One region of the Mesorhizobium sp. GW821-FHT07A06 genome, then DNA from elsewhere that is predicted to be linked to it. Evidence: riboswitches for the same ligand, from Rfam matches in the RefSeq annotation. Region 1 holds a riboswitch; each other region holds the start of a gene.

The links. A riboswitch is a leader RNA that binds a small molecule or an ion and turns the genes downstream of it on or off. The one in region 1 is predicted to bind cobalamin.
Region 2: linked by a shared signal. The riboswitch ahead of AC07SZ_RS02735 (DUF1636 family protein) and the one ahead of bluB (5,6-dimethylbenzimidazole synthase) in region 1 are both predicted to bind cobalamin.
Region 3: linked by a shared signal. The riboswitch ahead of AC07SZ_RS07020 (CbtB domain-containing protein) and the one ahead of bluB (5,6-dimethylbenzimidazole synthase) in region 1 are both predicted to bind cobalamin.
Region 4: linked by a shared signal. The riboswitch ahead of AC07SZ_RS07260 (DUF1636 family protein) and the one ahead of bluB (5,6-dimethylbenzimidazole synthase) in region 1 are both predicted to bind cobalamin.

Annotation. Positions count from the first base shown of each region.
Region 1 is NZ_JBWKRC010000001.1:94,598-102,296, forward strand. It holds gene AC07SZ_RS00485 (MFS transporter) at 1-651, opposite strand, end outside; gene AC07SZ_RS00490 (TetR/AcrR family transcriptional regulator) at 771-1,379, shown strand; gene AC07SZ_RS00495 (hypothetical protein) at 1,471-2,454, shown strand; partial or broken gene bluB (5,6-dimethylbenzimidazole synthase) at 2,541-3,200, opposite strand; cobalamin riboswitch at 3,250-3,429, opposite strand; gene AC07SZ_RS00505 (histone deacetylase family protein) at 3,551-4,477, shown strand; gene AC07SZ_RS00510 (exodeoxyribonuclease VII small subunit) at 4,481-4,732, shown strand; gene AC07SZ_RS00515 (DUF2277 domain-containing protein) at 4,839-5,105, shown strand; gene AC07SZ_RS00520 (pirin family protein) at 5,146-6,066, shown strand; gene dxs (1-deoxy-D-xylulose-5-phosphate synthase) at 6,169-7,699, shown strand, end outside.
Region 2 is NZ_JBWKRC010000001.1:551,952-559,650, forward strand. It holds gene AC07SZ_RS02720 (DSD1 family PLP-dependent enzyme) at 1-464, shown strand, start outside; gene AC07SZ_RS02725 (bifunctional helix-turn-helix transcriptional regulator/GNAT family N-acetyltransferase) at 653-1,588, shown strand; gene AC07SZ_RS02730 (GyrI-like domain-containing protein) at 1,595-2,428, opposite strand; cobalamin riboswitch at 2,692-2,896, shown strand; gene AC07SZ_RS02735 (DUF1636 family protein) at 2,987-3,400, shown strand; gene AC07SZ_RS02740 (ABC transporter ATP-binding protein) at 3,381-4,169, shown strand; gene AC07SZ_RS02745 (ABC transporter substrate-binding protein) at 4,215-5,162, shown strand; gene AC07SZ_RS02750 (FecCD family ABC transporter permease) at 5,162-6,211, shown strand; gene AC07SZ_RS02755 (MarR family winged helix-turn-helix transcriptional regulator) at 6,360-6,839, shown strand; gene AC07SZ_RS02760 (HlyD family secretion protein) at 6,836-7,699, shown strand, end outside.
Region 3 is NZ_JBWKRC010000002.1:317,722-325,420, forward strand. It holds gene AC07SZ_RS06990 (tyrosine phosphatase family protein) at 1-151, opposite strand, end outside; gene cobD (threonine-phosphate decarboxylase CobD) at 148-1,194, opposite strand; gene cbiB (adenosylcobinamide-phosphate synthase CbiB) at 1,193-2,167, shown strand; gene cobO (cob(I)yrinic acid a,c-diamide adenosyltransferase) at 2,164-2,793, opposite strand; gene cobU (bifunctional adenosylcobinamide kinase/adenosylcobinamide-phosphate guanylyltransferase) at 2,795-3,310, opposite strand; gene AC07SZ_RS07015 (CbtA family protein) at 3,303-4,121, opposite strand; gene AC07SZ_RS07020 (CbtB domain-containing protein) at 4,137-4,316, opposite strand; cobalamin riboswitch at 4,353-4,550, opposite strand; gene AC07SZ_RS07025 (aromatic ring-hydroxylating oxygenase subunit alpha) at 4,695-5,864, shown strand; gene AC07SZ_RS07030 (MFS transporter) at 5,868-7,067, opposite strand; gene AC07SZ_RS07035 (heparan-alpha-glucosaminide N-acetyltransferase) at 7,298-7,699, shown strand, end outside.
Region 4 is NZ_JBWKRC010000002.1:367,941-375,639, reverse strand. It holds gene cobN (cobaltochelatase subunit CobN) at 1-2,685, opposite strand, end outside; gene cobW (cobalamin biosynthesis protein CobW) at 2,705-3,757, opposite strand; gene AC07SZ_RS07260 (DUF1636 family protein) at 3,760-4,188, opposite strand; cobalamin riboswitch at 4,229-4,433, opposite strand; gene AC07SZ_RS07255 (winged helix-turn-helix domain-containing protein) at 4,463-5,662, opposite strand; gene AC07SZ_RS07250 (NADH-quinone oxidoreductase subunit A) at 6,050-6,415, shown strand; gene AC07SZ_RS07245 (NuoB/complex I 20 kDa subunit family protein) at 6,406-6,987, shown strand; gene AC07SZ_RS07240 (NADH-quinone oxidoreductase subunit C) at 6,992-7,597, shown strand; gene AC07SZ_RS07235 (NADH-quinone oxidoreductase subunit D) at 7,607-7,699, shown strand, end outside.

The sequences.
Region 1 (7,699 bases):
GATGATCTGTACCGGGCGCAGGCGAATTGCGGAGCCGCTCGAGCCTGCACCCATTGGCCGCACTTGCGGCTCGGTCGAGCGCTGCAGGATGAACGCCGTCGAGCCCAAGGCAAGGAACAGCGTGCTCGCCAGCATGCCCGCTTCCGGGAACAGGGCGGCACTCAAGCCCACCGACAGCGATGCTCCGGCGATGTAGACCAACTCATCCGCCGCCGACTCGAAGGCGAAGGCGGTGTTCATCTCGGGCCGACCGCGGAAAAGCTCGGTCCAGCGTGCGCGCACCATCGCCGGCATGCTGGGCATTGCGGCGGCCAGCAGAGCCGACACGAACAGCGTCCAGACTGGCCAGTCCTGATTGGCCGACGCAATCAGCGTCAGGAATGCGAGCACGGAGATGATTGTGGTGGGCACGACGATCCGGGTCTGGCCAAGGCGGTCGACCAGTCTTGATATTTGCGGCGCCAGGAAAGCGTTGGCCAATGCGAATGTCGCCGAGACAGCGCCGGCCAGCCAGTATTCGCCGCGCGTCTGTGACAGCATCGCCACGATGCCGATAGGCGCCATGGCGATCGGCAGGCGCGCCAGGAAACCGGCGGCTGCGAAGCCTTTGGCACCGGGTGCGCGAAAGATCTCTGAGTAAGGGTTTTGCATGATCCGGTTCCTCGACAAAGGGCGATCTGACAATTACATACGGAGCGTATGAGAACTAGATAGATCATACGCGGCGTATGTCAATTGGCATACGGGGCGTATGTAAGTAGGGCCAGAAGATGCACAGACCCCGCAAGGAGATGATCGCCGAGACGCGCGCCAAGCTGATCGCAGCTGCGCGCCAGGCCTTCGGGACGATCGGATATGCCGAAGCGTCGATGGATGATTTCACGGCATCAGCCGGACTGACGCGCGGCGCGCTCTATCATCACTTCGGCGACAAGAAGGGACTGCTGGAGGCGGTTATCGCCGAAATCGACGGCGAGATGGCGGCTCGGGTGAACGAGGTCGCCTCGAGAGCGCCGACCCGCTGGCAGCGTTTCGTCGACGAATGCACCACCTATATCGAGATGGCGCTGGAGCCGGAAATCCAGCGCATCATGTTCCGGGATGGCCCGGCTGTGCTGGGCGATCCGGCGCAATGGTCGAATGCCAATGCCTGCGTTGGCTCAATGACCGATCACCTGACAGCGCTGCAGGGGGAAGGGGTGGTCGTCCCGGGCGTCGACCCTGAAACGGCCGCACGCCTTATCAACGGGGCGAGCAGCCAGGCGTCGCAGCGGATCGCCAATTCAAACGACCCCGAAGCCACGTCGAGGAAGGTGGTGTCGGCGTTCAAGCAACTGCTTGAGGGGCTGCTCAAGGAGCCGGGTCCGCAATCGAACTGAAGTCCCTTCTGCGGCCTGGTGCCCGCTCATGATTGACAATCCGCGGGGTGAGCGCATGCTCCCTAGCCATCTCTGAGGGGAGATTCGGGGCATGTGGGATTTCGATATCGGCAGGTCGGTGTCCATCATGATGCGGACCTGGCCTTTCATTGTCTTTCGCATGATCGTCTATTTCGGCATCACGCTGGCCTACATCATGGCGACCGGCACGGGCGCCTCGGTCGGCTATGGCGTCGGCCATATTTCCACCGATCCCGATGGACCGCTGTCCTTTGCCTTGTGGGGCGGCGTGGTCGGCTTCGGCATCGTCTCCATCGCCGTCTACTGGATCCGCGAATACATCCTCTACGTCGTCAAGGCCGGCCATATCGCCGTCATGGTCCACCTGATCGACGGCCATGATGTCCCTGACGGCCAGAACCAGATCGCCTATGCCCGGCAGGTCGTGACCGAGCGTTTCGCCGAGGCCAACATCCTTTTCGTCGTCGACCAGCTGGTCAAGGGCGCCATCCGCGCCATCACCGGCCTGCTCGGCGGCGTCGCCGCCTTTCTGCCCATTCCGGGCCTGAGCGGCCTGGTCTCCTTCATCAACACGGTGATCCGCCTGTCGCTCACCTATATCGACGAGATCATCCTCGGCTACAACATCCGCATCAACTCGTCCTCGCCTTTCGAAACCGCGCGCCAGGGCGTGGTTCTCTACGCCCAGAACGGCAAGACCATGGTCAAGAACGCCGTCTGGCTGGCGGTCATCATGTGGGGCGTGTCGTTCGTGATCTTCCTGCTGATGCTGGCCCCGGCCGGCGCCATTCTGTTCATGATGCCCGGCCAGCTCGCCGGCTGGGCCTTCGTGCTGGCCATCGTCTTCGCCTGGGCCTTCAAGGCGGCGTTCATCGAGCCCTTCGCCATCGCCTGCCTGATGCAGGTCTATTTCAAGACCATCGCCGGCCAGGTGCCTGATCCGGCTTGGGATGCCCGGCTGGCCGAGGCGTCATCGAAGTTCCGGGAACTCAAGGACAAGGCGCTTTCCTCCTTCGGCGGCTCGCGCTGGGGCACGGCCGGCGCGACGCGCTGATCAGCCGGGCTGGCCTGTGCGGTATCGACGGCTTTCAGGCGCGCCACCGCTGACTTGAGCGGTGCCTCGCCTTTCCCGCAAAAGGTCTCGCTCATGATCAGTTCGGGCAGGGGCAGGCGCCGGCCCCAGCCATGCGTTTCAAGGTCCGGTTTGGGCGCGAACTCGGAAACCCGGCCGACGCAGAGATAAGCAATCGGCGTTACATGGTCGGGAATGGAAAGCAGGCTTTTCAGCGCCTGCGCCTCAATGATGCTGACCCAGCCGACGCCGACGCCTTCGGCGCGTGCCGCCAGCCAGAAATTCTGCACCGCGCAGACCGTGCTGTAGAGGTCCATCTCCGGATTGTGCCAACGTCCCAGCGGCGAGCCCTTCGAGCGCTGTCGGTCGCAGGTGATGCAGATGTTGAGCGCGCTTTCGCAGATGCCTTCCAGCTTCAGCTTGCGGTAAAGCGCCTGCCGATCTTCCTCGATTTCTGGCAATTCCTGTTCTCGCGCGGCCAGGAACAGGTCGCGTACCTTCTCCCGTCGCGCGGCATCGCGGACGACGATGAAATTCCACGGCTGCATGAACCCGACCGATGGCGCGTGATGGGCGGCAAGCAGCAGCCGCGCCAGCACCTCATCGTCGAGAGGAGCAGGCAGGAAATGACTGCGCACATCGCGCCGCGTGAACATGGCACGGTAGACTGCGTCGCGCGCCATCTGGTCAAATCCGTCGCCGACAGGAGCGGTCATAGCATCCGGCATCGCTTGTCCCCTTGCGATTGCAAACCCATGTCCTCCGCCTGACCATGCGGATGACGGTGCCTGCCAGGCCGGTCTTCTGGCTCAGGATCAACCCGCGTCCGGTGCCTTCCCGTCATCGACAGTGGCATTTACCGGCGCGGTCCCCCTCACAGCGTTGGGCACGCCACGGAATTCAACCGTGTTCCCGATTCTCCCGCTTGCGGCGGGCACCAGGCAGTGAAGGCGACCTTATGCCGAAGCGTCCGCGCCGCCAATCCCCACAGCGACGCCAATGGACGCAGAAGCGATTTTCCCCAGCCATTGGGCCGCGACGCATGGCCATCGCGGCGTTGGGGCACTAGATAGGGACGATGGCCACTCGTCTCTACACGCATCCGATCTTCCTTGAACACATCACGCCCCCCGGTCACCCCGAGCGGCCGGACCGCTTGCGCGCCATCGAGCGCGTGCTTGACGACGAAGCCTTTGCCGAGCTTGACCGCGTCAAGGCGCCGGAAGGCGACGAGGCCACCATCCTTTACGCGCATCCGGCCGATTTCGTCGCGCGCGTGCGCGCCGCCATCCCCGACGAGGGCATTGCCCGCATCGATGCCGACACCACCGCCAGCCCGAAGAGCTGGCAGGCGGTGATAACCGCGATCGGCGCCGCCAACGCCGCCGTAGACGACGTCTTCGCAGGCCGCGCCGACAATGTCTTCGTCGCCGCCCGGCCACCCGGCCACCATGCCGAAAAGACCACGGCAATGGGCTTTTGCTTCTTCAACACGGCGGCGATCGCGGCCCGCTATGCGCAGAAGAAGCACGGCGTCGAGCGTGTCGCCGTCGTCGACTGGGATGTGCACCACGGCAATGGCACGCAGGATATTTTCTGGGACGATCCCTCGGTGCTCTATTGCTCGACGCACCAGATGCCGCTTTATCCTGGCACTGGCGCAAAGAGCGAGACCGGCGCCGGCAACATCGTCAATGCACCATTGGCGCCGCGGACCGGCAGCGAGGTGTTTCGCGATGCCTTCCTGTCGCGCGTCCTGCCGGCGCTCGACAATTTCGCGCCCGACCTCATCATTATTTCGGCCGGTTTCGACGCGCATCACCGTGATCCGCTGGCCGAGATCAACCTGACCGAGGACGATTTCGACTGGGCGACCGGCCAGCTGATGCAGCGCGCTGCCCGCCACAGCGGCAACCGGCTCGTCAGCCTGCTCGAGGGCGGTTACGATCTGCAGGGACTGGCATTTTCGGTCGCCGCCCATGTCGGGCGACTGATGAAAGGATGAATGATGGCTGCTGAGACCAACGAAGACGTCAAGGCGATGAGCTTCGAACAGGCACTCGACGCGCTGGAGAAGATCGTCGATGATCTGGAGCGTGGCGACGTGCCGCTCGATCAGTCGATCCGGATCTATGAGCGCGGCGAGGCCCTGAAGGCGCATTGCGACCGGCTGCTGAAGGCGGCCGAGGACAAGGTCGAGAAGATCAGGCTATCGCGCGATGGCAAGCCGGTGGGAACAGAGCCGCTCGACGCGGACTGAGGCCTGGCCGCGAACCATGGTCTTGCCTCACCGGTTTTTGGACACGATCATGATTGAAACTCGTCCCGATTGAAACAGCTCCAGGACAAGAGGAGATACGGAAGCGATGTGCAGAAACATCAAGACCCTGTTCAATTTTGATCCGCCGGCAACCAATGACGAAGTGCGCGACGCAGCCCTTCAATTTGTCCGCAAGCTGAGCGGAACGACGCGGCCCTCGAAACAGAACCAGCATGCGTTCGACCACGCCGTGGAGGCCATTGCGGCATCGGCGCGCGAACTTCTCGATTCGCTCGAAACCAACCAGCATCCGCGCAACCGCGAAGAAGTGGCCGCCAAACTGCGGGCAAAGGCGGCGATCCGCTTTGCCTGATGCCGCCAAGGCGGTTGCCGAACGCTGATAAGGAGAGTTCATGAGCTTCTTCCCGGGGAAAGACCCTGAAGCCGGCGACGCCTTTGCCAGCGACCAGATCGAACTGATGGTCATCCCGAACGCCAAGGACATTGGCGGCTTCGAGGTCCGTCGCGCTCTGCCGACCGCCAGGAGGCGGCTGGTCGGGCCGTTCATCTTCTTCGATCGCATGGGGCCGGCGATCCTGCGTGCAGGCCAGGCGCTCGACGTCCGTCCGCATCCGCATATCGGCCTGTCGACGGTTACCTATCTGTTCGACGGCAAGATCAGGCATCGCGATTCGCTCGGTACCGAAATGGTCATCCAGCCGGGTGACGTTAACCTGATGACCGCAGGCCGAGGCATCGTCCACTCCGAGCGTACGCCCGAGGAATTGCGCGGCGCGCCGATGTCGATCTCCGGCCTGCAGACGTGGCTGGCATTGCCGGACGGCAAGGAGGAAGTGGCGCCCGTATTCGAGAACACCGCTGCCTTGCGGCTGCCCGAGATCGATGCCGAAGGCGTCACGGGCCGCGTTGTGATCGGTGACTTCCAGGGACTGCGTTCCCCGGTACGGGCCGACGCCGACACGCTCTACGCCGACCTCAGGCTGGCGGCCGGCGCCAGCATAAAGATCCCGGCCGATGCGGAGGAGCGCGCCATCTACACACTGGAAGGCGAGGTCACGATTTCGGGTGACGTCTTCCCGGCTGAACGCCTGCTGGTGTTCCGGCCCGGCGACGAGATCATCGTGTCGTCGCACACCGGCGCGCATTTCATGCTGTTCGGCGGCGCCTCGCTCGGCTCGCAGCGCTACATCTGGTGGAATTTCGTCTCCTCCTCCAAGGAGCGCATCGAACAGGCCAAGCAGGAATGGAGGACGGGCCGCTTCGATATCGTTCCTGGAGACGAGAAAGAGTTTATTCCGCTGCCGGAGAACTGAGGAAAATCGGCGAGGGGACCTGCTTGATCCGCGTCACCGACACGCATTTACTTTCGCAGGCCGGCGGCCTATCCCGCCGTTGAACAGAAAGCCCGAACTCCCGTGAACGCAACGCCGCATACGCCGCTTCTCGACAAGGTCCGCATTCCGGCGGATTTGCGTGCGCTTGACGAGAGCGAACTGCCGCAACTGGCATCAGAACTCCGTCTCGAACTGGTCGACGCGGTGTCCCGCACCGGTGGCCATCTTGGCGCCGGCCTTGGCGTGGTCGAACTGACGGTCGCGCTGCACTATGTCTTCAACACCCCGGACGACCGGCTGATCTGGGATGTCGGCCATCAGGCCTATCCGCACAAGATCCTGACCGGCCGCCGCGATCGCATCCGCACGCTGCGCCAGGAAGGCGGCCTGTCCGGCTTCACCCGCCGCGCCGAGAGCGAATACGATCCCTTCGGCGCCGCCCATTCCTCGACATCGATATCGGCGGGCCTCGGCATGGCCGCGGCGCGCGACCTCTCCGGTGGCCGCAACAACGTCATAGCCGTCATCGGCGACGGCGCCATGTCGGCCGGCATGGCCTATGAGGCGATGAACAATGCCGGTGCGCTCGACGCCCGTCTCATCGTCATCCTCAACGACAACGACATGTCGATCGCACCGCCGACCGGCGCGATGAGCGCCTATCTGGCGCGGCTGGCCTCGGGCAAGGCCTATGCCGGCCTGCGCGACTTCGGCAAGAAACTGACGTCCTATCTCGGCAAGCGCGCCGATCGTGCCATCACAAGGGCTGTCGAGCATGCGCGCGGTTACGTCACCGGCGGCACCTTGTTCGAGGAACTCGGCTTCTACCATATCGGCCCGATCGACGGCCATAATCTCGAGCATCTGATCCCGGTCCTGAAAAACGTCCGCGACAATGGCGAAGGCCCGGTGCTGATCCATGTCGTCACCCAGAAGGGCAAGGGCTACGCACCGGCGGAAGCCGCCGCCGACAAATATCACGGCGTCAACAAGTTTGACGTCATCACCGGCGCGCAGGCCAAGGCGCCGGCCAACGCACCGGCCTACACCAAGGTGTTCGCCGAAAGCCTGATCCAGGAGGCGCGCGAGGACGATCGCATCGTCGCGGTCACCGCCGCCATGCCGAGCGGCACGGGGCTGGACCTGTTCGGCGAAGTGTTCCCGTCAAGGACCTTCGATGTCGGCATCGCCGAACAGCATGCGGTCACCTTCGCGGCGGGCCTGGCGACCGAAGGCTACAAGCCGTTCGCGGCGATCTATTCGACCTTCCTTCAGCGCGCCTACGACCAGGTCGTCCACGACGTCGCGATCCAGAAACTGCCGGTTCGTTTTCCCATCGACCGCGCCGGCTTCGTCGGTGCCGATGGCGCCACCCATTGCGGTGCCTTCGACACCACTTTCCTGGCAAGCCTGCCGGGCTTTGTCGTGATGGCCGCCGCCGACGAAGCGGAGCTGCGCCACATGGTGCGCACCGCGGCAAGCTATGATGATGGCCCGATCGCCTTCCGCTATCCGCGCGGCAACGGTGTCGGCGTCGACATGCCGGAGCGCGGCTCGGTTCTCGAACTCGGCAAGGGCCGCATCGTCAGGGAAGGCACAAAGGTGGCGCTGC
Region 2 (7,699 bases), 460 kb from region 1:
AGACCGCGCTGCTTCATCACCGCGGCATTGCCAATGAGGTGTCGATGGGCTCGGCCTTCGTGCTGCCCGGCGATTTCGACACGCCCGGTCTCGAAGGTTTCCAACCGGCGGCTTTCATCGCGACGCCGATCCTGAAAGTGGTCGAACCGATGCTGCCAGGCCCGCCCGCCGTCTCCCGCCTCTTGCAGGCGCTTGGCCGGTTTCCGCGCAAGGGCTGCTATCTCTATGGCGGCAAGTGGATGGCCGAGCCGGTATTTCCGGAAGGCATGAAGACGAACGGTTTGCTCGGCCTGTCCTCCAACCAGCAATTCATGGGCCTGCCGGCCGACGCTGCTGTGATGCCCGGCGACCATGCGTTCCTGCGGCCGACGCAAAGCGAGGCCGTGCTGCAGCAATTCGGGCCGATCGCCGTGCTTTCCGGCGGCAGGATCGTTGATCGCTGGCCGGTGTTGCCGATGATGTGAGGGGCGCCACTGCGGTCATGATTGGCGCTCCGGCCCCCCCGCGATGTCCTCATTCTAGGGCGGACCAAGGAGCGAAGCGACGCGCGCAGACCCTAGAATGACGAAGTTGTGAGGTTGTATTGCTTCAATCATTTTATTGACTAAGTCAACTAATTGGTCGATCCTTTCCATGACAGGAGAACCATCCCATGACCGTCCACAACCTCCCCAACAAGCACCTGATCGACGCGGTGCGGGCTTTCAACCGCTTCTACACCCGCCAGATCGGCCTGCTCGACGAAGGGCTGCTGAAAAGCGCCTTCTCCCTGACCGAGGCGCGTGTGCTCTACGAACTGGCGCACCGCGACGGCCTGACCGCGACCGACCTCGGGCGCGACCTCGGTCTCGATGCCGGCTATGTCAGCCGTCTGCTGAAGAAGTTCGAGCGCCTTCACCTCATCTCCAGGTCGACGGTGGTTTCGGACGCCAGGCAATCGTCGATTGCGCTGACCGCGGCGGGCAGGAATGCCTTCGCGCCGCTGAACAAGGATTCGCACGACCAGGTCGCGGCGCTGCTCGATCGGCTGCCCGCGTCGGAGCAGGACCGGCTGGTGAAGTCCATGCGGACGGTCCAGGCTCTGCTGGGTGAAAGCGCAGAGCCAAGGATCCCTTATCTGTTGCGCCCGCTGCAGGTCGGCGACATCGGCTGGATCACCCGCCGGCAAGGCATGCTCTACGCACAGGACTATGGCTGGGACGAAACCTATGAGGCGCTGGTTGCCGAAATCCTCGCGGCATTTGTCAAATCCTTCGACCCGAAATGGGAACGAAGCTGGATCGCCGAGCGCGAAGGCGAGGTGGTCGGCTCGGTCTTCGTCGTGCGCAAATCGGATCAGGTGGCGAAGCTGCGCCTGCTCTATGTCGAACCTTCGGCGCGTGGCCTCGGCATAGGCAGGCGACTGGTCGAGGAATGCATCGGCTTTGCCCGTGCGAAGGGCTACAACACGCTGACCTTGTGGACCAACGATATCCTGATCGCCGCCCGGCACATCTACCAGGCGGTCGGCTTCAAACTGACCGAGGAAGAACCGCACCACTCCTTCGGCAAGGATCTGGTCGGCCAGACCTGGGACTTGGAATTGTGATCTCTGCTAAGCCTTGACGGGTATCCAGATCTCCAGTCCGCCATTGCCGCTGCGCGGATCGAACTCCGGGCCATAGCGTTCGAATTCGGGGGCGTCCGCTATCTCGTGCCCGGAGGCCGGCAGCCATTTGTTCCAGATCGTGTTGACGGTCCGGCGGATAGTCGAGATGTGTTCGCGATGCGAAAACACCGCGTATTTCTGGGCGGGTATGCGCACGCGGCTGAGTTCCCTTGGAAGGTCGGAAAAGTCGGTGACCTCGACACCGGCGACGTAGTCGAAATTGCCGGCATCGTCGCCGTTGGCGCAGACACCGTAGGCGACGTCGCCAGTCTCGCTCGGAATGTTGCCGATATAGGGGCCGAAGCGTTGCCACTGCATCGGAATGGCGGCGCTGGTTTCACAGTTGTAGCGTTCGCCGAGCCCAGCGATCAGCAACGGCCGGCTGGTCTCGAAGCGCGGTGGTTCGAGGGCGGAAAGAAAGGATTGGTCCATCAGGATCGGCTCCACGAGGTCGAGGGTGTTGGTCGAGCCTTGCGCGCGCACCATCTCCGGCGTGGTGCCGAACTGGTCGCGGAAGGCGCGGGTGAAAGCCTCATGCGAGCTGTAGCCGGCATCGAGCGCCACCGATAGGATGTCGGGCGCTCCGCCGGCCAGCCGGCGCGCCGCCTCGGTCAGCCTGCGCGCGCGCATGTAGCCCATGACCGAGCGGCCGGTGGCGGCGCCGAAGGCGCGCGTCACATGAAAGCGCGACACGCCGCTGCTTTGGGCGACATCGTCGAGCGAGATCGCCTCCGGCAGATGGCTCTCGACGAACCATAGCGCTTTCTCGGTCGGGTTCATGGCTCCTCGCATTGAGGGGATCATCTTGCCACCTTCGCGCGCGGCAGTTTGATCGGAATTGCGCTCGCCGCGCAATCCGGACGGCAACGCTCCGCAGCCAACAGCATCTGGCTCGCTGGCTTCTTCCGGCAGCAAGCTCTCACTTGACGCCGCCGCGCGCTATCGTCTAAGACGTAATGTAATTACATAACATATAAAATTCGAGCGCCGCGGCGGGATCGACAATGCACCGAGAAATCCGTTGCGAAGCAATTGGGGGAAAACTACGATCGAGTGGTGATGGTCCCCGAGTCGAAAGGCGAGGGGTGAAAAGGGAACACGGTGAGACCCAAGAGGTCGAAGCCGTGGCTGCCCCCGCAACTGTAAGCGGTGAGCAAGATCCGAAATGCCACTGGCCGGCAAGGCTGGGAAGGCAGGATTGCGCAAGGACCCGCGAGCCAGGAGACCTGCCATCACCAAGTTGACCGGACGGGGTGTGCCGGGAGGAAACGTGGACGTCGGTCTTGTCGGCCGGCTCGCCAACATCCTTCCGTCGCCAGTTTTGGAAAGTGACGGAAGTTGGACGGCGCCATCGATCACCGCATCATCGTGTGCACGCTTTGCCGTGATGTTTCGACCGGCATCAGGTCGGGCGAAAGCCTATGCGCCGATTTGCGCTCCCGGCTCTCGGCCCACGATGAACCCGCCGTGGCGCATGGCTTCACGATCGAAGGCGTCGAATGCATGGCGGGCTGCGCACGGCCGTTGACGGTAGCCTTCCAGGCTCCGGGCAAGGCCACCTATCTTTTCGGCTCCGTCGATGCCGAGGCCGATGTTGGCGACCTTGTGCGATTTGCCAGGCTTTACGCCTCGCTTGCCGACGGCTGGTGCAATTCCGGACAACGTCCGCCGCGACTGGCCGGCAAGACGCTGGCTCGCATCCCGGCGCCGGGCAAGCTGGGGGGGATAGTCGATGACAATGCCACTTCTTGAAGCGCGCGACCTGGGTGCCGTGGCGAATGGCCGGAATCTGGTCCATGCGGTCAGCCTCTCCATCGCCACCGGCGATCGTCTCGCCATCATCGGCCCCAATGGCGCCGGCAAGACGACGCTGCTGCGCATGCTGTCGGGCATGCTCAGGCCAAGTTCGGGCGAGGTGAAGCTTGGCGGGCGACGCCTGGACAGAATCTCGACAGCCGAGCGGGCCCTGCACATGGCCGTCGTCGGCCAGACCGACCAGCCGGATCCGCGGCTGGCGGTGATCGACTATGTCGAACTCGGCCGCGTTCCGCATGCCGGCCTGAGGCGCAGGAGCGAGGAGCGCGACATCGTCGTCGATGCCTTGCGCCGGACTGGGCTTCTACCGCTGCTTGGCCGCACGATCGGCTCGCTGTCCGGCGGGGAGCGCCAACGCGCCCAGCTGGCGCGCGCCATCGCGCAGGAACCGAAGGTGTTGTTCCTCGACGAGCCGACCAACCATCTCGACCCGCGTGCTCGCGGCGAGCTTCTCGAACTCGTCGCCGGCTTCGGCATGACGGTGATCGCGGTGCTTCACGACCTGACCCTGGTGGCGCCTTTCGCCACCAGGGTCGCGGTGATGAACGAAGCCCGGCTGCACGCGTTGGCCGCACCGCGCGAAGCGCTGACGCAAGAGCTGATCCGCGAGATTTTCGGTGTCGACGTGTTTCGCCTGCGCCATCCCACCGAGGACCGCGAACTGACCGTGTTCGATGTTCCGAACCGCGCCGCGCCGCCATCCTGAACGAACCCATCCCCATCGGCACTGTTCAACCAAGGAGCAAAATCCGTGAAACGTCTCGCCTTGTCGCTCGTCTTTTCTTTGCTGGCCTCTACCGCCTTCGCTTTCCCCGTCACCGTCGACAGTTGCGGCAAGCCGTTGACCTTCGACGCGCCGCCCAAGCGCGCCGTCATCCACGACCTCAACATGGCCGAGATGGCCTTCGCGCTGAAGCTGCAGCCGTCGATCGTCGGCCTGACCGGCATCACCGGATGGTACAAGGTCGGCCCCGAATTCAAGGCCGAGCAGGGCTCCATCCCGGAACTCGCGCCCAAATACCCGACGCTCGAAAACCTGGTCGCCGTCGAGCCCGATTTCTTCTTCGCCGGCTGGTACTATGGCATGAAGCCGGGTGGCGACGTGACGCCCGATACGCTCGCCCCGCACGGCATCAAGACACTGGTGCTGACCGAAAGCTGTGTCCATCTCGACAAGAACCGCCCGGCGGCTTCCATGGACCTGCTCTATGGCGATGTTGAAAAGCTGGGCAAGATCTTTGGCAAGGAGACAGAGGCGCAGAAGCTTGTTGCCGGCTGGAAGGCGCAACTCGCCGACATCACCGCGAAGGTCGGCAGCGCCAAGGGAACCCGCGTGTTCCTCTATGATTCCGGCGATGACAAGCCGTTCACCGCCGGAAAATTCGCTATTCCCAGCGCCATGATCACGGCCGCCGGCGGCGACAACATCATGGCCGACATGGACACCAGCTGGGGCAATACGGACTGGGAAACGGTGGCCTCGCGCAACCCGCAATTCCTCATCCTGCTCGATTACCAGGATGGCGGCGGCTACAGGAAACTGCTCGATTTCTTGAAGGCCCATCCGGCAATGAGGGAGACGGACGCGGTCAAGAACGAGCGTTTCGTGGCGCTGCGCTATGCCGAACTGACGCCCGGACCTGCAAACATCGAGGCGATCGCCAAGATCGCCAAGGCGATGCATCCGGAAGCGTTCTGATGCTTCTTGCCCCCGGGCATAAATCCGGCGCGCTTTCCGGGCACAAGGGATTCGCGTTGGCGATGGTGGCGGGCATGGTGGCGGTCGTCGCCCTCGTGCTGCTGTCGATCGCCTATGGTTCGACGCTGATCCCGCTGAGCGACGTCATCGGCTCGCTTGGCCATGCCGTCGGGCTGCATGAACACCAGGTGTCGGGCCCGGTCGGCAAGATCGTCGTCGATCTCAGGCTGCCGCGCACGATCCTGGCGATCTGTGTCGGTGCCGGCCTCGGCATGACAGGTGCGTTGCTGCAGACGGTGACCCGCAACGATCTCGCCGACCCGTTCCTGTTCGGCCTGTCGTCGGGAGCCGCCGCCGGCGCTGTTTCCGTCATCACCGTCTTCGGCGACAGTTTTGGCATCTGGACCTTGCCCATCGCGGCCTTCACCGGCGGCATACTGGCCGCCTGCATCGTCCTGCTGCTGGTCGCACGGGTAAGGGGACAGGGGCCGGAGCGGCTGATCCTCGCCGGCCTTGCCGTCTCCTTCCTGTTCACGGCATTGACCAATTATCTGGTCTTTGCCGGAGACCAGCGCGCGGCCCATTCGGTGCTGTTCTGGACGATGGGCGGGCTGGGGCTGGCGCGCTGGGACAATGTCTGGCTGGGCGCCTTGGGAGCCGGCACGATCGCGGCCTACGGGCTGTGGAACCACCGCAGGCTGGATGCCTTCCTGGCCGGTGAAAGTGCCGCCGAAAGCCTCGGCGTGCCGGTGGCGCGCATGCGCAGGGCGACGTTTCTCGTCGCGGCCTTCTCGACCGCAATTCTCGTCTCGGTCGCCGGCGTCATCGGCTTTGTCGGATTGATGATCCCGCATCTTTCGCGGCCGCTGGCCGGTCCCTTGCATCTGCGCCTGATCGCCAGCTGTGCATTGTTCGGGGCGGTGCTCTTGCTGGCAAGCGATCTTCTGGCACGGACGCTGCTGCCGCCGCAGGAACTGCCGATCGGCATCATAACCAGTTCGCTCGGTGCCTTCTTCGTCGTCACGCTGGTCGTCCGAAACCGCCTGTGAAGAAGGCCGATTCCCGCCTGACCGGCTGTCTCCAGCGGTTCACGGATTGCCATCCACGGTCGCGTTGCAAGACCGCCACGCATATTTGCCGGCTTTCACCATCACGTGACATCTTGAATAGTAAGCACGCTTATTATATCTATCGCTCATGGTTTCTGATGGCATAGACAGACTGGGCTTTTTGATCCACGACGTGCAACGTCTGCTGCGCAAGCGCTTCGAGACGCGCGCCAGCGGGCTTGGCCTTTCGTCGGCGCAATGGCGCCTCATGGTGCGTGTCGCCAAGGAGGCAGGCGTTACCCAGGCGCGGCTCGCGGAACTGCTCGAAATCGAGCCGATCAGCGTCTCGCGCCTCGTCGACCGGATGGAGGAGGGCGGCTGGATCGAACGCCGCGCCGACGCCGCCGACCGCCGCGTGCGCATGATTTTCCCGACAGCCAAGGCGAGCGCTGCCTATGCCGAGGTCAAGAGTCTCGCCGGCAAAGTCTATGAGGAATCGCTTGTCGGCGTTTCGCCCGAGGACCGCCGCGTCCTGATCAGGGCGCTCGATGTAATCGTGCAGAATCTGGCGGACGGCGAGGCTTCGTCGCTTGAAAAGATCAAGAGTGCGGAAGGCGCAGCAGCATGAATGCGGTAGCCAAGGTCGACGAAAACGCCCCCAAGGTTGAGATGGAAGCTCCGGCCCAGCCGGTTGCCGCCCCTGTGGCGGTCGCCCCGCCTGTAGCGCCGGTCCCGGCGGCACCGAAGAAGAAGCGCCGCATGGGCCGCTTTCTGTTGATGTTCGCCCTGCCGGCCGCGCTGATCATCGGCGGCGGCTATGTCTGGGTGACGGGTGGGCGCTATCAGGAGACGGAGAACGCCAATCTGCAGCAGGCCAAGGTGTCGATTGCCTCGGACACGGCCGGCCGCATCGTGCAGGTCGCCATATCGGACCATCAGATGGTCAAGCGGGGGGATCTCCTGTTCGCCATCGACCCGGAGCCTTACCGGATCGCGCTCGCCCAGGCCGACGCCGCGGTTGCCGCGGCACGCCTCAATGTCGAGCAACTGCGCGCCGCCTACAGCCAGTCGATGGCGCAGGAGAAGTCCGCCAGCAGCGAGGTCGACTACGCCCAGTCGCAATATGACCGCGCCGCCGATCTCGCGCAGAAGGGCATCAACGCCAAGTCGTCGCTGGACCAGGCCCGCAACGACCTCGACAAGGCAAAGCAGCAGGTCGCCGTCGCCCAGCAAGGCATCGTCAGCGCCAAGGCCGCACTTGGCGGCAATCCCGATATCGAAACCGACAAGCATCCAACCGTGATGTCGGCGCTCGCCGCGCGTGACAAGGCCGCCTACGACCTGGCCCAGACCACGGTCAAGGCGCCCGCCGATGGCGTCATCTCGCAGGCCTCGTCGTTCAAGGTCGGCCAGTTTGTCGGCTCCGGCACGCCGCTGTTTTCGCTGGTCGAAACCGGCGACTCCTGGATCGATGCCAATTTCAAGGAA
Region 3 (7,699 bases), on a different contig from region 1:
TATCGTGCATGACCAGGTGCAGATGATTTTCCCGCGATATTGACGCCGGACGCGTCACATCCGTTCCGACGGAGAGCAGCGACAGCATGCGCTCGGCACCGGTCCTGGCCACCGTTTCCTCGATCTTCGACAGCGAACAAACATGGATCATGGTGTTAAACCCCTTAATCGATCCTCGCGCCGCGCCGCCCAATCGGCAAGGGCCGATTCGAGCCGCTGCCATTCCTCCTGACTCCCCGGCAGGCCGGCGCGCAGGACATGCGGCCGGCCGGAGAAATGCCGAAGCAGGACGCCACGCTCGCCAAGCGCCGAAAACAAGCCGGCGGCATCCGGCAGGCTGAGATAGCGGAACAGCGTGGTGCCGCCCGCGACAGGCACGCCGAAACGGTCGAACAATGAGTCGAGCCGCGCCGCTGCCTCCGCCAGGGAGGCCCGCATCGTTTCCTGCCAGCCGATATCGGCAAGCGCGCGGATGCCGTATTCCAGCGCCGGGCCGGCAACAGCCCATGGCCCGAATTGCGTTTCCAGCGCTTCCACCGTCGCTGCATCCGAAAGCGCGAAGCCAAGCCGCAAGCCGGCCAGGCCGAAGAACTTGCCGAACGAACGCAGCACGACGATGCCGCCTTGATCGACATCACCGGCGAGGCTGTGCTGGCGCGGGCCGACATCCATGAACGCTTCGTCGACGACCAGCAGCCCGCCTTTTGCACGCAGCCCGGCGGCCAGCGCCAGCAGCCGGTCGCGCTCGATGACGCGACCGTCGGGATTGTTGGGATTGACGATGACGGCAAGGTCGGCCTGCGCCAGCGCCGCGAAATCGCTGACTTCGCTCACCTCGTGACCGGCGATCGCCGCGGCACGCGCATGTTCGGCATAGGTCGGCCCCAGCACGAACGCCTTGCCGGGCCTGACCCGCGACGCCACGCGTGGCAACAGGATCTGCGTACCGGGCGCAGCGACGACGTTGGCCGGCGACGGCGCGCCGTAGGTCCTAGCCGCTATCTCTGTCAGCTCACGCGCCCGCCCGGCTTCCGGCAATCGCCACAGCGAGGTGGCGGGCAGGTCGAAAAGCGGGTAGGAGAGCGGATTGATACCGGTAGAGAGGTCGACGAAAGGCAATACGGCGTTGGGGAAAAGCACCCTCGCCCGGCCGAGACTTCCACCATGGTCCACCGCTCCTTCAAGAAGCTTCATGTCAGTCCTGATCGCTTTCCTGTCATTGGCCGTCGAATTCGCCCTCGGTTACCCGGATTGGCTGTTTCGCGCCATCGGCCATCCGGTGACGTGGTTCGGCAGGCTGATATCCTTTCTCGATCGCAGGCTCAACCGCGCCACTGATCCCGACGCATTGCGTCGTCAACGCGGTGTCCAGGCACTTCTCGTCATCGTGCTGGTGCCGGCGGTGATCGGCCTTTGCGTACAGCTTGTCCTGCTCTGGTTCGTTCCCCTGGGACTGGTCGTTGCCGCCCTTCTGGCGACATCGCTTCTGTCGCAGAAGAGCCTTTACGAACATGTCGAATCCGTCGCCGACGCGCTCGATACAGGCGGGCTGGCCATGGGCCGTGTCGCCGTCTCGCGAATCGTTGGCCGCGATCCCGAGGCGCTCGACCGCGCCGCCGTCTGCCGTGCGGCGATCGAAAGCCTGGCGGAGAATTTTTCCGACGGCATCGTCGCTCCCGCCTTCTGGACCGGTGTCGGCGGGCTGGCCGGCGGCGCCGCCTACAAGGCCGCCAACACCGCCGATTCGATGATCGGCCATCGCACCCCGCGCCACGAGGCTTTCGGCTGGGCGGCGGCGCGCTTCGATGACTGGATCAACCTGCCGGCTTCTCGGCTGACGGCGCTGCTGATCGTGCTGGCGGCTTTCCTGGTCGGGGACGCTGATCCCCGCAGCGCCTGGCATGCGGTGTGGCGCGACGCGAAAAAACACCGCTCGCCCAACGCCGGCTGGCCGGAAGCGGCCATGGCCGGCGCGCTCGGTCTGGCATTGGCCGGGCCGCGCAGCTATGGCGGCGTGCTGGTCGACGATGTCTTCATGGGTGAAGGCGGCCGCCGCGACGTCGACAGCGGCGACATCAGGCGGGCGCTGAGACTCTACCGCGTCGCCGACTATCTGCTGATCGCGCTGTTCGGCTTGGTCTCGGTGATCGCGGTTCTGGCGTTCTAGAACTCGATCCCCTGCTGGGCTTTCACGCCTGCCGAAAAGTGGTGCTTGGTCACGCCCATCTCGGTGACCAGGTCGGCCGCTTCGACCAGCGCCGGTTTGGCGTTGCGGCCTGTGACGACGACATGCAGGTCCTCGCGACGAGCCTTCAACGCAGCAACCACCGTGTCGAGATCGAGATAGTCGTAGCGCAGCGCTATGTTGAGCTCGTCGAGCACCACAAGGCTGATGGAGGGATCGGCGATCAGCTCCAGCGCCTTGGCCCAGGCGGCTTCCGCCGCCGCGATATCGCGCTTCAGATCCTGCGTTTCCCAGGTGAAGCCCTCGCCCATCGCGTGCCAGACGACGCGGTCGCCGAAGGCAGCGAAAGCATCCTTCTCGCCCGTGTGCCACTTGCCCTTGATGAACTGGACGACGCCGACCCGCTTGCCATAGCCAAGCATCCGCAGCGCCAAGCCGAAGGCGGCTGTCGTCTTGCCCTTGCCAGGGCCGGTGTTGACGATCAGCAGTCCTTTCTCGACCGTCTTGCTCGCCACCTCGGCGTCCTGCACCGCCTTGCGTTTGGCCATCTTGGCGCGGTGGCGCTCTTCGTCCCGGTCTTCGTTGGTCTTGCCGTCGATATCGGTCATCTCATTTCACCTTGAGCGGCAGCCCCGCCACCATCAGCAGCACCGTATGGGCGATCGCCGCGATCTGCTGGTTGAGCCGGCCGGCCTCATCACGAAAACGGCGCGCCAGTGCGTTGTCCGGCACGATGCCCTGCCCGACTTCGTTGGATACCACGAACCACGGCCCGCGCGGCCGCGACAACACATCCGCCAGCCCCCGGCATTCAAGCCCCAGGTCGTGGTCTGCCAGCATGTGATTGGTCAGCCACAGCGTCAGGCAGTCGATCAGCACCGGGCGGCTATCGGGCAAAGCCTCGAGCGCGCCGGCAAGGTCGAACGGCGCATCGATGGTGGCCCAGCCCGCCCCGCGTCGCGACCGGTGCAGCGCTATGCGCTCGCGCATCTCGTCGTCATAGGCTTGCGCGGTGGCGATATAGGCCCACGGCGAGGGCAACGCCGTCGCCAGGGTTTCGGCGTGCGCGCTCTTTCCCGAGCGCGCACCACCGATGATGAAGGTCAGCTTGCCGCGATCAGGCAAAGCTGTCGCGCAGGCTGTTCGCGGTGCCGGTGAAGCGTCCGCGCACAACGCCGACGACAGCGCCAAGCACCAGCCAGAACACCAGATTGGTCAGCGTCACCGCCACCACGAACTGGTGGTGCAGGCCTTCCGGGATCGGTGTCTCGAAGCTGTCGGGCTGCGGCGCCCCGACGATATGCGGCGCCACGATCAGCAGCACCGCAAGGATGGCAAGCGGCAGCGACTTGCGGAACGCGATCAGGCCAAGCCCGATGGCGGTCGCGATCACCGTCGCCACCCACCAGATCTGGCGCTGCGTGAGGTCGGCCGCCGGCATGGCCGGCAGTTCCGGCGGCAGGCCGAGGCCGGGCGCCAGTGTGAACACGGCAAAGCCGGCCAGGCCCCAGAACACGCCCTGGCGCCAGTTGCCGATGCCGCCGGCGAATTCCGAAACAGCGACCAGGATCAGCGCGAAGCCGATGCCGGTGACGACGTTGGACACCACGTTGAAGGCAAAACGTTCGAAGCCGTCGGCCGGCGCCCAGCCCTCGTCCTCGGCCGGAGCTGCCGCTGCGGCCGGAGCCGGGGCGGCGGCGCTCATGGCATTCGATGCCGCTGGCGCGGCGGAACTCATTGCGTTGCCGCTGGCGGCATCAGCCGAGGCCGCGGGTGCCGCGGCATGGTCATGGCTGTGGCCGCCTTCGGCCTGTTCGTAGACTTCCGCCTTGAGGATCAGCGGCACGGTGGCATAGGCCTGCATGCAGGCGAGAACGACGCCGGCCACGAGCCCCGCGATCGCCGCGATGAACACGACGTTGCGAAACAGATTCATGATGTCAGGTCCTCGTCAGTGGCAGGGAAACGCCATCGAATGCCGGTTGTCATGACCGGCATTGTGGACCGCATCGATATGCGAGAAGCCGACGAAGCCGATGATGAAGGTGCCGAGCAGCGCGGCGAGCGCCAGCTGCATGAAGCGCGACTGCGAGGAGACGGAAGCGCCGAGGGAGACGGAAGCGGTAGTCATGTCTTGTCCTTTCACCCTCCACCCGAGGGCATCGAAGTCAGTTTCCTGTCGCCGGCAGGTCTCCTGGCTCACGGATCAGCGCCCTTCCCCACCTTCCCGAAGACAAATCTTCAGTGGCATATGGAGAGGACTACCGCACACAGTTGCGGGGGCAGCAACGGCATTGGGCAACAAGTCAGCCCGCACCGCATTCCCTCTTGGCTCCAAAATGGAACCGACGACATCAGCGACTATAGGCAGAATCACCGCCTCCGGCAAACCAAATTCCGCCGGTAACCAGCGCGATTACGCCATGCCGGCAACATCAGCGGTCATCGGCGCCACAATTGACAATTATGCTGGCCGGGTGTCGGCTGGCCACTTCACAGGAAGCCAGCCATGCAGCCCATTGCCAGCGAGCGCGATCCCTATAACGGCCTGACCCAGGCCGAACCCACCCTGCCCTCATCGGCCTATTGGGACGCAGCGGCCTATCAACTGGACCTCGATGCCATCTGGTACAAGAACTGGCTGCTGGTCTGCCGCGAGGCCGATCTGGCCCAGCCGCTGGCCTTTCGCCGATTCCGCATCGGCACGCAGGACATCATCGTTCTGCGCGACGACACCGGCGCGTTGCGTGCCTTCCACAACACGTGCCGGCATCGCGGCTCGCAGCTTTGCCAGGAGAGCGAGGGCCGGCTGAAGGCGCGGCTGATCACCTGCCCCTATCATGCCTGGTCCTATTCGCTGCGCGGCGACCTCGTGCGCGTGCCGTCGAAATCATTGCCGGATGGCTTCGACAAGGCCGACCATTCGCTCTATCGCGTCGCACTCTCCGTATGGCGCGGCTTCGTGTTCATCAATTTGCAGGAAGATGCGGACGGCACGGCGCAGGCATCCTTCGACCCAGCCTCCGGCAATCTCGGCAACTGGCCTTTGGAAAAGCTGGTGGCGGGCCATGTGCTGCGCAAGGTGATGCACTGCAACTGGAAGATCTTTTGGGAGAACTTCAACGAGTGCCTGCATTGTCCGGGCGTCCACAAGGACCTGTCGCGGCTGGTGCCGATCTATGGCCGCGGCCTGATGAGCCGGCATGACGACCCCGAATGGACCCGCCACGCCGACAATGACGCGCCGGAGTTTTCCGGTGGCCTGCGGGCGGGCGCCGAAACCTGGTCTAGCGACGGCAAGACCCATGGGCCGGTCTTCTCGGGATTGACGCCAGCCGAACGCGCCGCCGGCCAGACCTACGCCACCAGCCTGCCCTCGATGTTCATCGTCGGCCATGTCGACTATGTCAGGACAGTTCGGCTGGTACCGCTCGGGCCGGAACAGACGGAACTTGTCGCCGAATGGCTGTTCGCGCCCGAGGCGCTGGCCGCGACCGACATCGACAACATCATCGCCTTCGGCACACAGGTGCTGGAGGAGGATGCGGCGATCTGCGAGGTCAATCAGAAAGGCCTGCGTTCGATGCGCCACGCCGCCGGCGTGCTGATGCCCGAGGAATATGAACTGCACCGCTTCCACAACTGGGTGCGCGAGCGCCATGCGGCACTTTCACCGTGATCCTCACAGCGACTTCGGCAGGTAGCGCCAGGTCACGAAGCCGCACGCCGCCGCCAGCAGGCTGAGCGTGACGAATACCGAGCCCAGTCCGAAGAAGGCCAGCACCACCGAATAGACCAGCGGCGGCGTCAGTTCGGAAAAATCGAGATAGGTGCGGTAGACCGCAGCCATCTGCGGCCGTTCATAAGATCGCACAGAACGCATGAAGGCGGTCGAGCCCAGGGCATCGAGCGCGATGGTGAAGAACGCGCCACCAAGCAGGAAAGCGCCGGTCAACAACGGTGCGGTCGCTCCCACCGTGCCCGCGGCCAGCAGCATGGCCGACATGGCGAAATAGGCAAATGTCATGGTGCGCCGGCCGCCAAAGCGTTTTCCGGCCTTGCCCCAGAAGATCGCCATGAACAAAAGCGCATTGCCGGCCGAAACAAGGAGGCCGCCGGCAATATCGCCCTGGCCGGTGATCACCATGAACAGCGGCCCATAGACGAAGAACGTCGTCCAGAAGCAGGAGCGGCCGAAGGCGATCAGCCAGGCGAGCCTCAATCTGGGCTGCGCGACGAAGCGGCCGATATTGGCGAGCGGATTGGCCGGCCGGGTCCTGCCGGGCCGGATCGACTGGTTGTCGCCCAGCCGATAGGTCCAGAACAGCGCCAGCAAGGCCAGCGCGAACACCGCCACCGCTCCATGCGCCGCATAGATGCCGAAGCGTGTATACAGGAAGATGCCGAGCGTCGGCCCGCCGGTCCAGGCCAGCATCGACCACGCCATGCGCAGCGATTCGGCCTGCATGAAGTCGGTCTTGCGTATGTGGTCCATGATGTAGAGATTGAGCGTGATCGACAGCGCGCTGGCGCCCATCACCCGGCACAGCATCCCGGCCAATTGCCCGGCAAGCGTATGGGTGACGAAGAACAGCGAGCCGATGGCGAGCAGGCAGGCGCCCGCCGTATAGACCCAGCGCCGGGCAAAGCGGCGGATCAGCATCGGCATGAACAAGGTCACCGACAGGCCGAGCAGCGCCACGATGGTATAGAGGATCGAAACGATCTGCTCGTTGTGCAGGATCTCGTAGGCCTGGATCGGGATGACGCTCGACACCGTGGCTCGGGCAAAGGACTCCACCGCGTAGAGCGAGGCGAAGGTGCGCGCATCCGCGGCCTTGAGGGCCGGGAGCCAGATCGGATGGCGCACATGGGTGGACATTGCTTCCCCAAAAGCAGAATCACCGGCCAAATCTGCCTTGGCCACTTCCGGGCGATTAAGAGGAAACCGACGCATATCCGGCAAAAAGCGAAGTCGGTCAAAGACTTCCCGGCGCTGGCCTAAAGCGGCGCCTGATGCAAGAGACATCGCCCATGCCGCTGCTCGCGGCCTTCTTCTGTCCCGTCCAACCGTGATAGTCCTCAAGCGGGGCTGAATCAGATCGCGAGACCATGACCATCCATACGCCGACCGTACCCGTTCCGGAGCCATCCCGGCGCATCGTCGCCATCGACATCGTGCGCGGCATCGCGCTGCTGGCCATGGCGAGCTACCATTTCACCTGGGACCTGGAATTCTTCGGCTACACCGACCCGGGCCTCACGGCCTTCGGCTGGTGGAAGATCTATGCGCGCTGCATCGCCTCGACCTTCCTGTTCCTGGTCGGCGTCAGCCTGTACCTTGCCCATGGCCGGCAAATCCGCTGGAACGGCTTCTGGAAGCGGTTCGCCATGGTTGCCGGAGCGGCGATCGCCATTTCGGTCGTCACGCGGATCGCCACGCCTGACGGCTTCATCTTCTTCGGCATCCTCCACCAGATCGCGCTCGCCAGCCTGCTCGGCCTTGCCTTCCTG
Region 4 (7,699 bases), on a different contig from region 1:
CTGGGTCGGGAACATGTCGCGGAACAGGCCCGATATGCGCCAGGTGACATCGACGCGCGGGCGGCCGAGCGTTGCCGGCGGCAGCACCTCGATGCCGGTGATGCGGCCGGTGGCGGCATCCCATTGCGGCCGGCAGCCCATCAGCGCCAGGCCTTGCGCGATTTCCTCGCCGCCGGTGCGCAGCGAGGCCGAGCCCCAGAGGTCGATCACCAGAGAGCGCGGCCAGTCGCCATGCGTTTGCATATAGCCGCGCACGACCTCTTCCGCCGCCGCCTTGCCCAGGTCATAGGCGGTCGGTGTCGGCATGGTGCGTGGATCCGACGTGAACAGGTTGCGGCCGGTGGGCAAAACATCGGAGCGCCCCCGCGCGGGCGCGCCGGCCGGTCCGGCCTTGACGTGGCGGCCATCGAGCGCGGCGAGCAGCGCCGACCTTTCAGCCTCGGCACTTTGGCGGCGCATGGCGTCAGGCTCACCATCGGGCGCGCGGCCGTAGATATGCAACCCATCCTTGATGGCGAAGTCCTTGAGGTCGCAGAGCCAGGCGTCGATGCGGCGCAGCGCCTCGTCGGGCGCGTCGGTTCTGGCGACGCCGGCTTCGGCGGCGAGGCCGGTCTTTTGCGCGGTGTCGACGATCAGCTTTGCCAGGCGGTCGCGGCGGCGGCGGTCGAGGCCATCTGCCTGGGCATATTCGTCAACCAGGCGTTCGAGTTTGTGCTGGTCGTCGTCCAGTCCCGCGCCGGCCAGCGGCGGCGGCAAATGGCCGAGCGTGACGGCGGCGATGCGCCGCTTGGCTTGCGCTGCTTCGCCTGGGTTGGAGACGATGAAGGGGTAGATGACGGGCAAGGGACCGGTGACGATCTCGGGAAAGCAGCTTTGCGAGAGTGCAACCGTCTTGCCCGGCAGCCATTCCAGCGTGCCGTGCGCGCCGACATGGATGAGCGCATGGACGCCGAGGGATTTGCGCAGCCACCGGCCAAACGCGATCAGGGCGTGGCGCGGGGGGAGCGTCGGGTCGTGATAGTCGGCGCGGCGGTCGGCGGAGCGGCCGCGGTCGGGGGCGAGGGCGACAGTAATGTTGCCGAAGGTGGCGGCGCGGAAGGGGAAGCTTGCTGAGATCGTTTGTGAAGGTCTGTGCGCCTGGCGCAACCCTGCCTCGTCTTCTGCCTTGCCCCAAGCGCCTTCGACCCCTGCGATTGCCGCAATCGGCAACTCTGTCGAGAAGGCAATATAGTTGTCTAACGTCAATCCAGTATCGCTGACTTCCAGCAAATCCAGCAGCGCGCGCGGCGTTTGCGGAATCCCTTCAACGGCATAGCCCTGTCCCTTCAGGTCATGCAGCATGGCCAGCACGCTCGACGGCACATCGAGGCCGACAGCATAGCCGGTACGGCCGGGAGCACTGGGATAGTCGGGGATCAGGATAGCCAGCCTGCGCTCGGCTCGAGGCGTCTCCCGCAGCTTGATGAAGGCCGCGACGCGGTCGGCCACCTGCGCCACGCGATCCGGCTCCGGCCGGTTGACGAAGGCACGGTGGCCGAGTGCCGGATCGACATCGCTTTCGCCCTTGAAGGAAATCGCGCCGGCGAGGATGCGGCCGTCCAGTTCTGGCAGCACGACATGCATGGCGAGGTCGGCGGGCGCCAGGCCGCGCTGGTTGTTTTCCCAGACGTCGCGGCGGGTGGTGGCGACGATGGCCTGGAAGACGGGCACACCGGCACGGTCGAACAGGGTTTCGACGCCGGGCTCGGCGCCTGACGCGAAGGCGGTCGCGGTGAGGATGGCGGCGGGCTTCAGTACGGCGAACGCGGTTTCCACAAAGGCCAGTGACGCCGGGTCTTTCAGGCTGGAGACGAAGATGGGGACCGGGAGCATGCCGCGTTGGCGCAGCGCTTCGAAAAGAGCATCGATCGGCGCAACATCGGCAGCCAGAAGCATCGAACGGTAGAACAGGATCGGCACGACCTTTCCCTCCCCCTTGAGGGGCGGGTGGCCCGCAGGGTCGGATGCGGCCGGTACGACCGGGTGTGGCGTTTCTTGAGGTCGGCGCACTTCAGAGCGTCGGCGCGCTGTGGAGAGGACCCCACTCCCAGCCTGCGGCCGGACCCTCCCCTCGAGGGGGAGGGGGACGACGCCGCGTGTGGGCTCGTAGTAGCCGGCTTTTGGCACTGCCACCGGCTCAACAACGGCCGCATCCTGGCCCGCCAGCCGCGCCAGCCTCTGCACCAGCGCGCTCATATTGGCCGGGCCGCCTTCGCGGAAATAGCCGAGCAGCGCGTCCAATTCCTGGCGCGGCAGCGTCGAGGCTTCGATCAGCCTGAGATCCTCGTCGTGGCTTTCACCGGGAAGCAGCGCCAGTTTTATGCCGCGCTCGCGGGCGATCGAGGCCAACTGGTCGCAGCCATAGCGCCACCAATCGTGGCCGCCGAGGATGCGCACCAGGATGATCTTGGCGTGGCGGGCGACGCCGTCGACCCAGAGGTCGACGGACATGGGATGGCGAAGGTCGCGCAATGCCGCCAGCCGCATCGAGGGCAGGCGGCCGGCATCGGCCTTCCACGCCGCCGCCAGCCCGGCAAGATCGCTGTCGGTGAAGGACAGCGCCACGATATCCGCCGGCGTCTGCCGCAGATCGACCGGCTCGGCGAGGTCGTCGAGCGAGGCGGAGGTCGTGGTGAGGATATGCATCGCGGCCCGTGTCTGAAAATCAGCCGGCGAGTATACGCTCGATTGCCGGGCGGTTCAGCCCCTTGAGGCCGATGACGACCAGGCGCGAGCGGCGGTCGTCCTCGGCCGTCCAGGCGCGGTCATAGTAATGATTGACGCGCGGGCCGACGGCCTGCAGGAGGAGCCGCATCGGCTTGCCGCCGACCTCGACGAAACCTTTCACACGCAACACATTTTCTTCTTCGGCGACAGTGGCGACGCGCCTTGCCAGCTCGTCCGGATTGGCGATCGAAGGGATGTCGACGATGAAGGTGTCGAAGTCGTCGTGCTCGTGGTCGAAAGCGCCGTCATGATGGGATTTGCGGTTCTCGATATCGTCCTCGACGGCGAGACCGAGCCCGAGCAGTATGGAAGGGTCGACCTTGCCGTGCGAGGTCGGCACGATCTTCACGGCGCGGGCGGAATGTTCGTTGACGATGGCGTTGGCCCGGGCCGAACCGGCGGCGTCCATCAGGTCGCTCTTCGACAGGATGATCAGGTCCGCGCAGGCGATCTGATCCTCGAACACTTCCTCGACCGGGTCGTCATGGTCGAGGCTCTCATCCCCGGCGCGCTGCGCTTGCAAGGCGTCCATGTCGTTGGCGACGCGGCCTTCGGCCAAAGCAGGGCCGTCGACCACGGCGATCACGCCATCGACCGTCACGCGGCTCTTCACCGTCGGCCACTGGAACGCCTGGACCAGCGGCTTGGGCAAAGCGAGGCCCGAGGTTTCGATCAGGATGTGGTCGATCTTCGGCGTCAGCGACAGGATCTGGTCCAGCGCCGGCACGAAATCGTCGGCCACGGTGCAGCAGATGCAGCCATTGGCCAGTTCGACGATGTTCTCCTCGGGGCAGGTGTCGATGCCGCAGCCTTTCAGGATTTCGCCGTCGATGCCGATGTCGCCGAACTCGTTGACGATGATGGCAATGCGCTTGCCGCCAGCGTTTTCCAGGAGATGGCGAACCAGCGTCGTCTTGCCGGCGCCCAGGAAGCCGGTGACGACGGTGCAGGGGACGCGGGAGAGATTGCCGGTCGAATTTGGGGCGCTCATGATCAATCCTTCAACAGGTCGAGGGGAGGAATGCGGGCCACGAGGCCGCGCTTGAGGGAATCGGGCCGGCCACGCCATGGAATGAGGCCGTCCGTCGAGGTGGCGAAGAGTTTGGCGCCGGTGACGAGGTCGGCGCCGCTGGCCGCGGTCAGGTCGCCGAACACATAACTCCAGCAGCCGTCGCGCAGGATGGCGGCGCTCAGCCGGCGCTTGCAATTGCCGAGGCATTCGACGGTGCGGACGCGGATGTTGTCATCGGCCGCGGCGTGGCGCGTGTCCTCGGCCAGCAGTTCGCCGGCGCGGGGATGGGCGTCCGAGCCGGTCTCGTCGCGACAGGAGGCGCAGACGATGACCGTGACGCCGGCCAAGGCTTCGCTGTCGGCGGACGAATTGTCCGCTGTGCCAGCCGAAAAACTGCCGTTCTGGTCCAAAAAGCCGGGCTCCTTGCCCGGAAACCCGCCGGGCGATCGGATTCTCTTGTCGCAGACGGCAGGTCTCCTGGCTCGCGGGTCATCGCCTTGGGTGCCGCCTTCCCGGGAATTCCCAGTGGCTTTCGGCCTAGGCTCATCGCTTACAGTTGCGGGGACAGCCGCGGATTTGAGATCTTTCACCTCGCACCGCATTCCCTCTTAGCCCCTGCCGTTGCGGGCAAGGGACCGTCTGGACGGGATTTAGGCTTTTGCAGGCAGCGGTGTCAACGCGAGCTTACAACATGGCGATGTCGGCCAGCGCCGGGCCCAGATCGCCTGCCGGCGTCACGTCCATGCGTTCAAGGCCAAGCCAGCCCTGCATCCGCTTCAATTCCTCGAAAAGCTGCGCGGCGGTTTCAGGCGGGGCGCCGGGCTCAGGGTAGGCGGCATGGACGCGCAGGACGCTCGCTGGCCGGTCCGCCTTGAGGTCGACGCGCGCGACGATCCGGTCGCCGAGCAGGAAGGGGAGGACGTAATAGCCGTATTGGCGCTTTTCAGCCGGCGTGTAGATTTCGATGCGGTAGCGGAAATCGAACAGCCGCTCCGAACGCGAGCGCTCGAAGACGACCGGGTCGAACGGCGCCAACAGCGCGCGGGCCTCGATTTTCCGGGGCAGGCGCGCGTCCTTGTGAAGGTAGGCCGGCTTGTCCCAGCCTTCGACGCGCACCGGCAGCAATTCGCCCAACTCGACCAGTTCCTCCAGCCGGCCCTTCATATCGGCCGGCGACAGCCGGAAATAGTCGCGCAGGTCGCCTGACGTCGCCACGCCATGGGCGCGGGCGGAAATGCGCAGCAATTCGCGATGCGCGTCCTCGGCCGGGGGCACCGGCAGATCGAGGATCGCCTGCGGCAGCACGCGCTCCGGCAAATCATAGAAGCGCTCGAAGCCGCGACGGTGCGCCGTGGTGATGCGCCCGGCCCAGAACAGCCATTCGAAGGCGTGCTTGGCATGGCTCCAGCCCCACCAGCCGCCCGAACCTTTCTGGCCTTCGAGCGCCGAAGCGGCGATCGGGCCGCGCTCGACGACCGCGCGGTAGATGTCTTCTATATAGGCGGCGTGTTCGCGGCCCCATTTGGCCAGCCCCAGATACATTTCATCGCCTTGCTCGGCCCGCTGCATGCGCCAGCGCATCAGCGGATAGGTTTCGACCGGCAGGAACGAGGCCTCGTGCGCCCAGTATTCGAACACAGTGCGCTTGCGCGTCACGGCGGCATTGTCGAGCAAAGCGAGCGGGTAGGGGCCCAGGCGCGAATAGAGCGGCATATAATGAGCGCGCACCACCGCGCTGACGGAATCGATCTGCAGCAGGCCGGTGCGGGACAGCACACGGGCGAGATGACGGCGGTCGGGTGTGCCATTTGGGCGCGGATCGAGAAACCCTTGAGCGGCGAGTGCAATGCGGCGGGCCGCGGCAAGAGAGATCTTTTCCTTCATGCAGGCATCACTCTGAGGGGCTTCGGCTGTGGGTCGGTCTTTGTCTGGGCAGCTTCTTGTCGCAAAACCGGCGTCCAGTTTTGCGGAACCTGCGTGGTGATTCCAACCCATGCTAGCAGGGTTTTGGCGGCAACCATGTCAGGAGAGAAAAGTGGAGTAAAAAGCGAAGGAAATCAAACAGGAGCGGATCGGACCAGTTTCTCCGGATATGCCGTCCAGGTCGGCGTTTTGAACAAGGTTTGACTTGCTTCGCTGGAAGTGCTGCGCTAACCCTCGCCGCGTTGCAGCATAGGCCCTTAAAACGGTTCAGCGGTTAAACTGTCACGCTTCCGCAATAAGGTCCGGTGCTGTAATCAACGTGGATTGGCGCCAACGGAAAGCCGCTGCATGAACGCACTTCTCAGTTCGTACCTGCCTATCGTCCTGTTCATAGGCGTGGCACTGGTCGTCGGCCTGGCGCTGCTGGCCGCCCCGTTCCTGGTGGCCTACCGCAATCCCGATCCCGAAAAGCTGTCCGCCTACGAGTGCGGTTTCAACTCGTTCGACGATGCCCGCATGAAATTCGACATCCGTTTCTACCTGGTGTCGATCCTGTTCATCATCTTCGACCTGGAAGTGGCCTTCCTGTTCCCCTGGGCCGTGTCCTTCTCGAAGATCGGCATGCTCGGCTTCTGGTCGATGATGGTGTTTTTGGCAGTGCTGACCATCGGCTTTGCCTATGAATGGAAAAAAGGAGCGCTGGAATGGGATTGAACGACAGTTCAGGCACCCTCGTCGCGCCGAAGCCGAAGGGCATCATCGATCCCAACACCGGCAGGCCGGTGGGGGAGGACGATCCCTTCTTCCTCGAGATCAACAATGAGCTTGCCGACAAGGGCTTTCTGGTCACCTCGACCGAGGCGCTGATCACCTGGGCGCGCAGCGGCTCGCTGATGTTCATGACCTTTGGTCTGGCGTGCTGCGCGGTCGAGATGATCCACACCTCGATGCCGCGCTACGACTCGGAGCGGTTCGGTGTCGCGCCGCGCGCGTCTCCGCGCCAGTCCGACATCATGATCGTCGCCGGCACGCTGACCAACAAGATGGCGCCGGCGCTGCGCAAGGTCTACGACCAGATGCCGGAGCCTCGCTACGTCATCTCGATGGGCTCCTGCGCCAATGGCGGCGGTTACTACCACTATTCCTATTCGGTGGTGCGCGGCTGCGACCGCGTCGTGCCGGTCGACATCTATGTGCCCGGCTGCCCGCCGAGCGCCGAAGCTTTGCTCTACGGCATTCTTCTCCTGCAGAAGAAGATCCGCCGCACCGGCACGATCGAACGGTAAATCCATGGCAGCATCCCTGAGCGAACTGTCGACCTATCTCGGCGAAAAGCTGATCGGTCGTGTCAATGACGCGGTGCTCGCCTATGGCGAGCTCACCATCCATGTCGAACCGCGCGACCTCATCGAAGTGGTTACCTTCCTGCGCGACGATGCGCGCTGCCAGTTCATCTCGATCATCGATGTCTGTGGGGCTGATTATCCGTCGCGGGCCAAGCGCTTCGACGTTGTCTACCATCTGTTGTCGCCGAAGCAGAATGTCCGCATCCGCGTCAAGGTGCAGGCCGACGAGGAGACAATGGTGCCGTCGATCACCGGCGTCTATCCCGGCGCCGACTGGTTCGAGCGCGAGACCTACGATCTCTATGGCGTGCTGTTCTCGGGCCATCCCGACCTGCGCCGCCTGTTGACCGACTACGGTTTCGAAGGCCATCCGCTGCGCAAGGATTTCCCGCTGACCGGCTTCGTCGAGGTTCGCTACGACGACGAAGCCAAGCGCGTCATCTACGAGCCGGTCGAGCTCAAGCAGGAATTCCGCAATTTCGATTTTCTCTCGCCGTGGGAGGGGACGGATTACGTCCTGCCGGGCGACGAAAAAGCCAAGACGAATTGAGGCGCCACAATGGCTGAGACCTCCGTCCGCAATTTCAACATCAACTTCGGTCCGCAACATCCTGCGGCGCACGGCGTTTTGCGCCTCGTGCTGGAGCTGGAC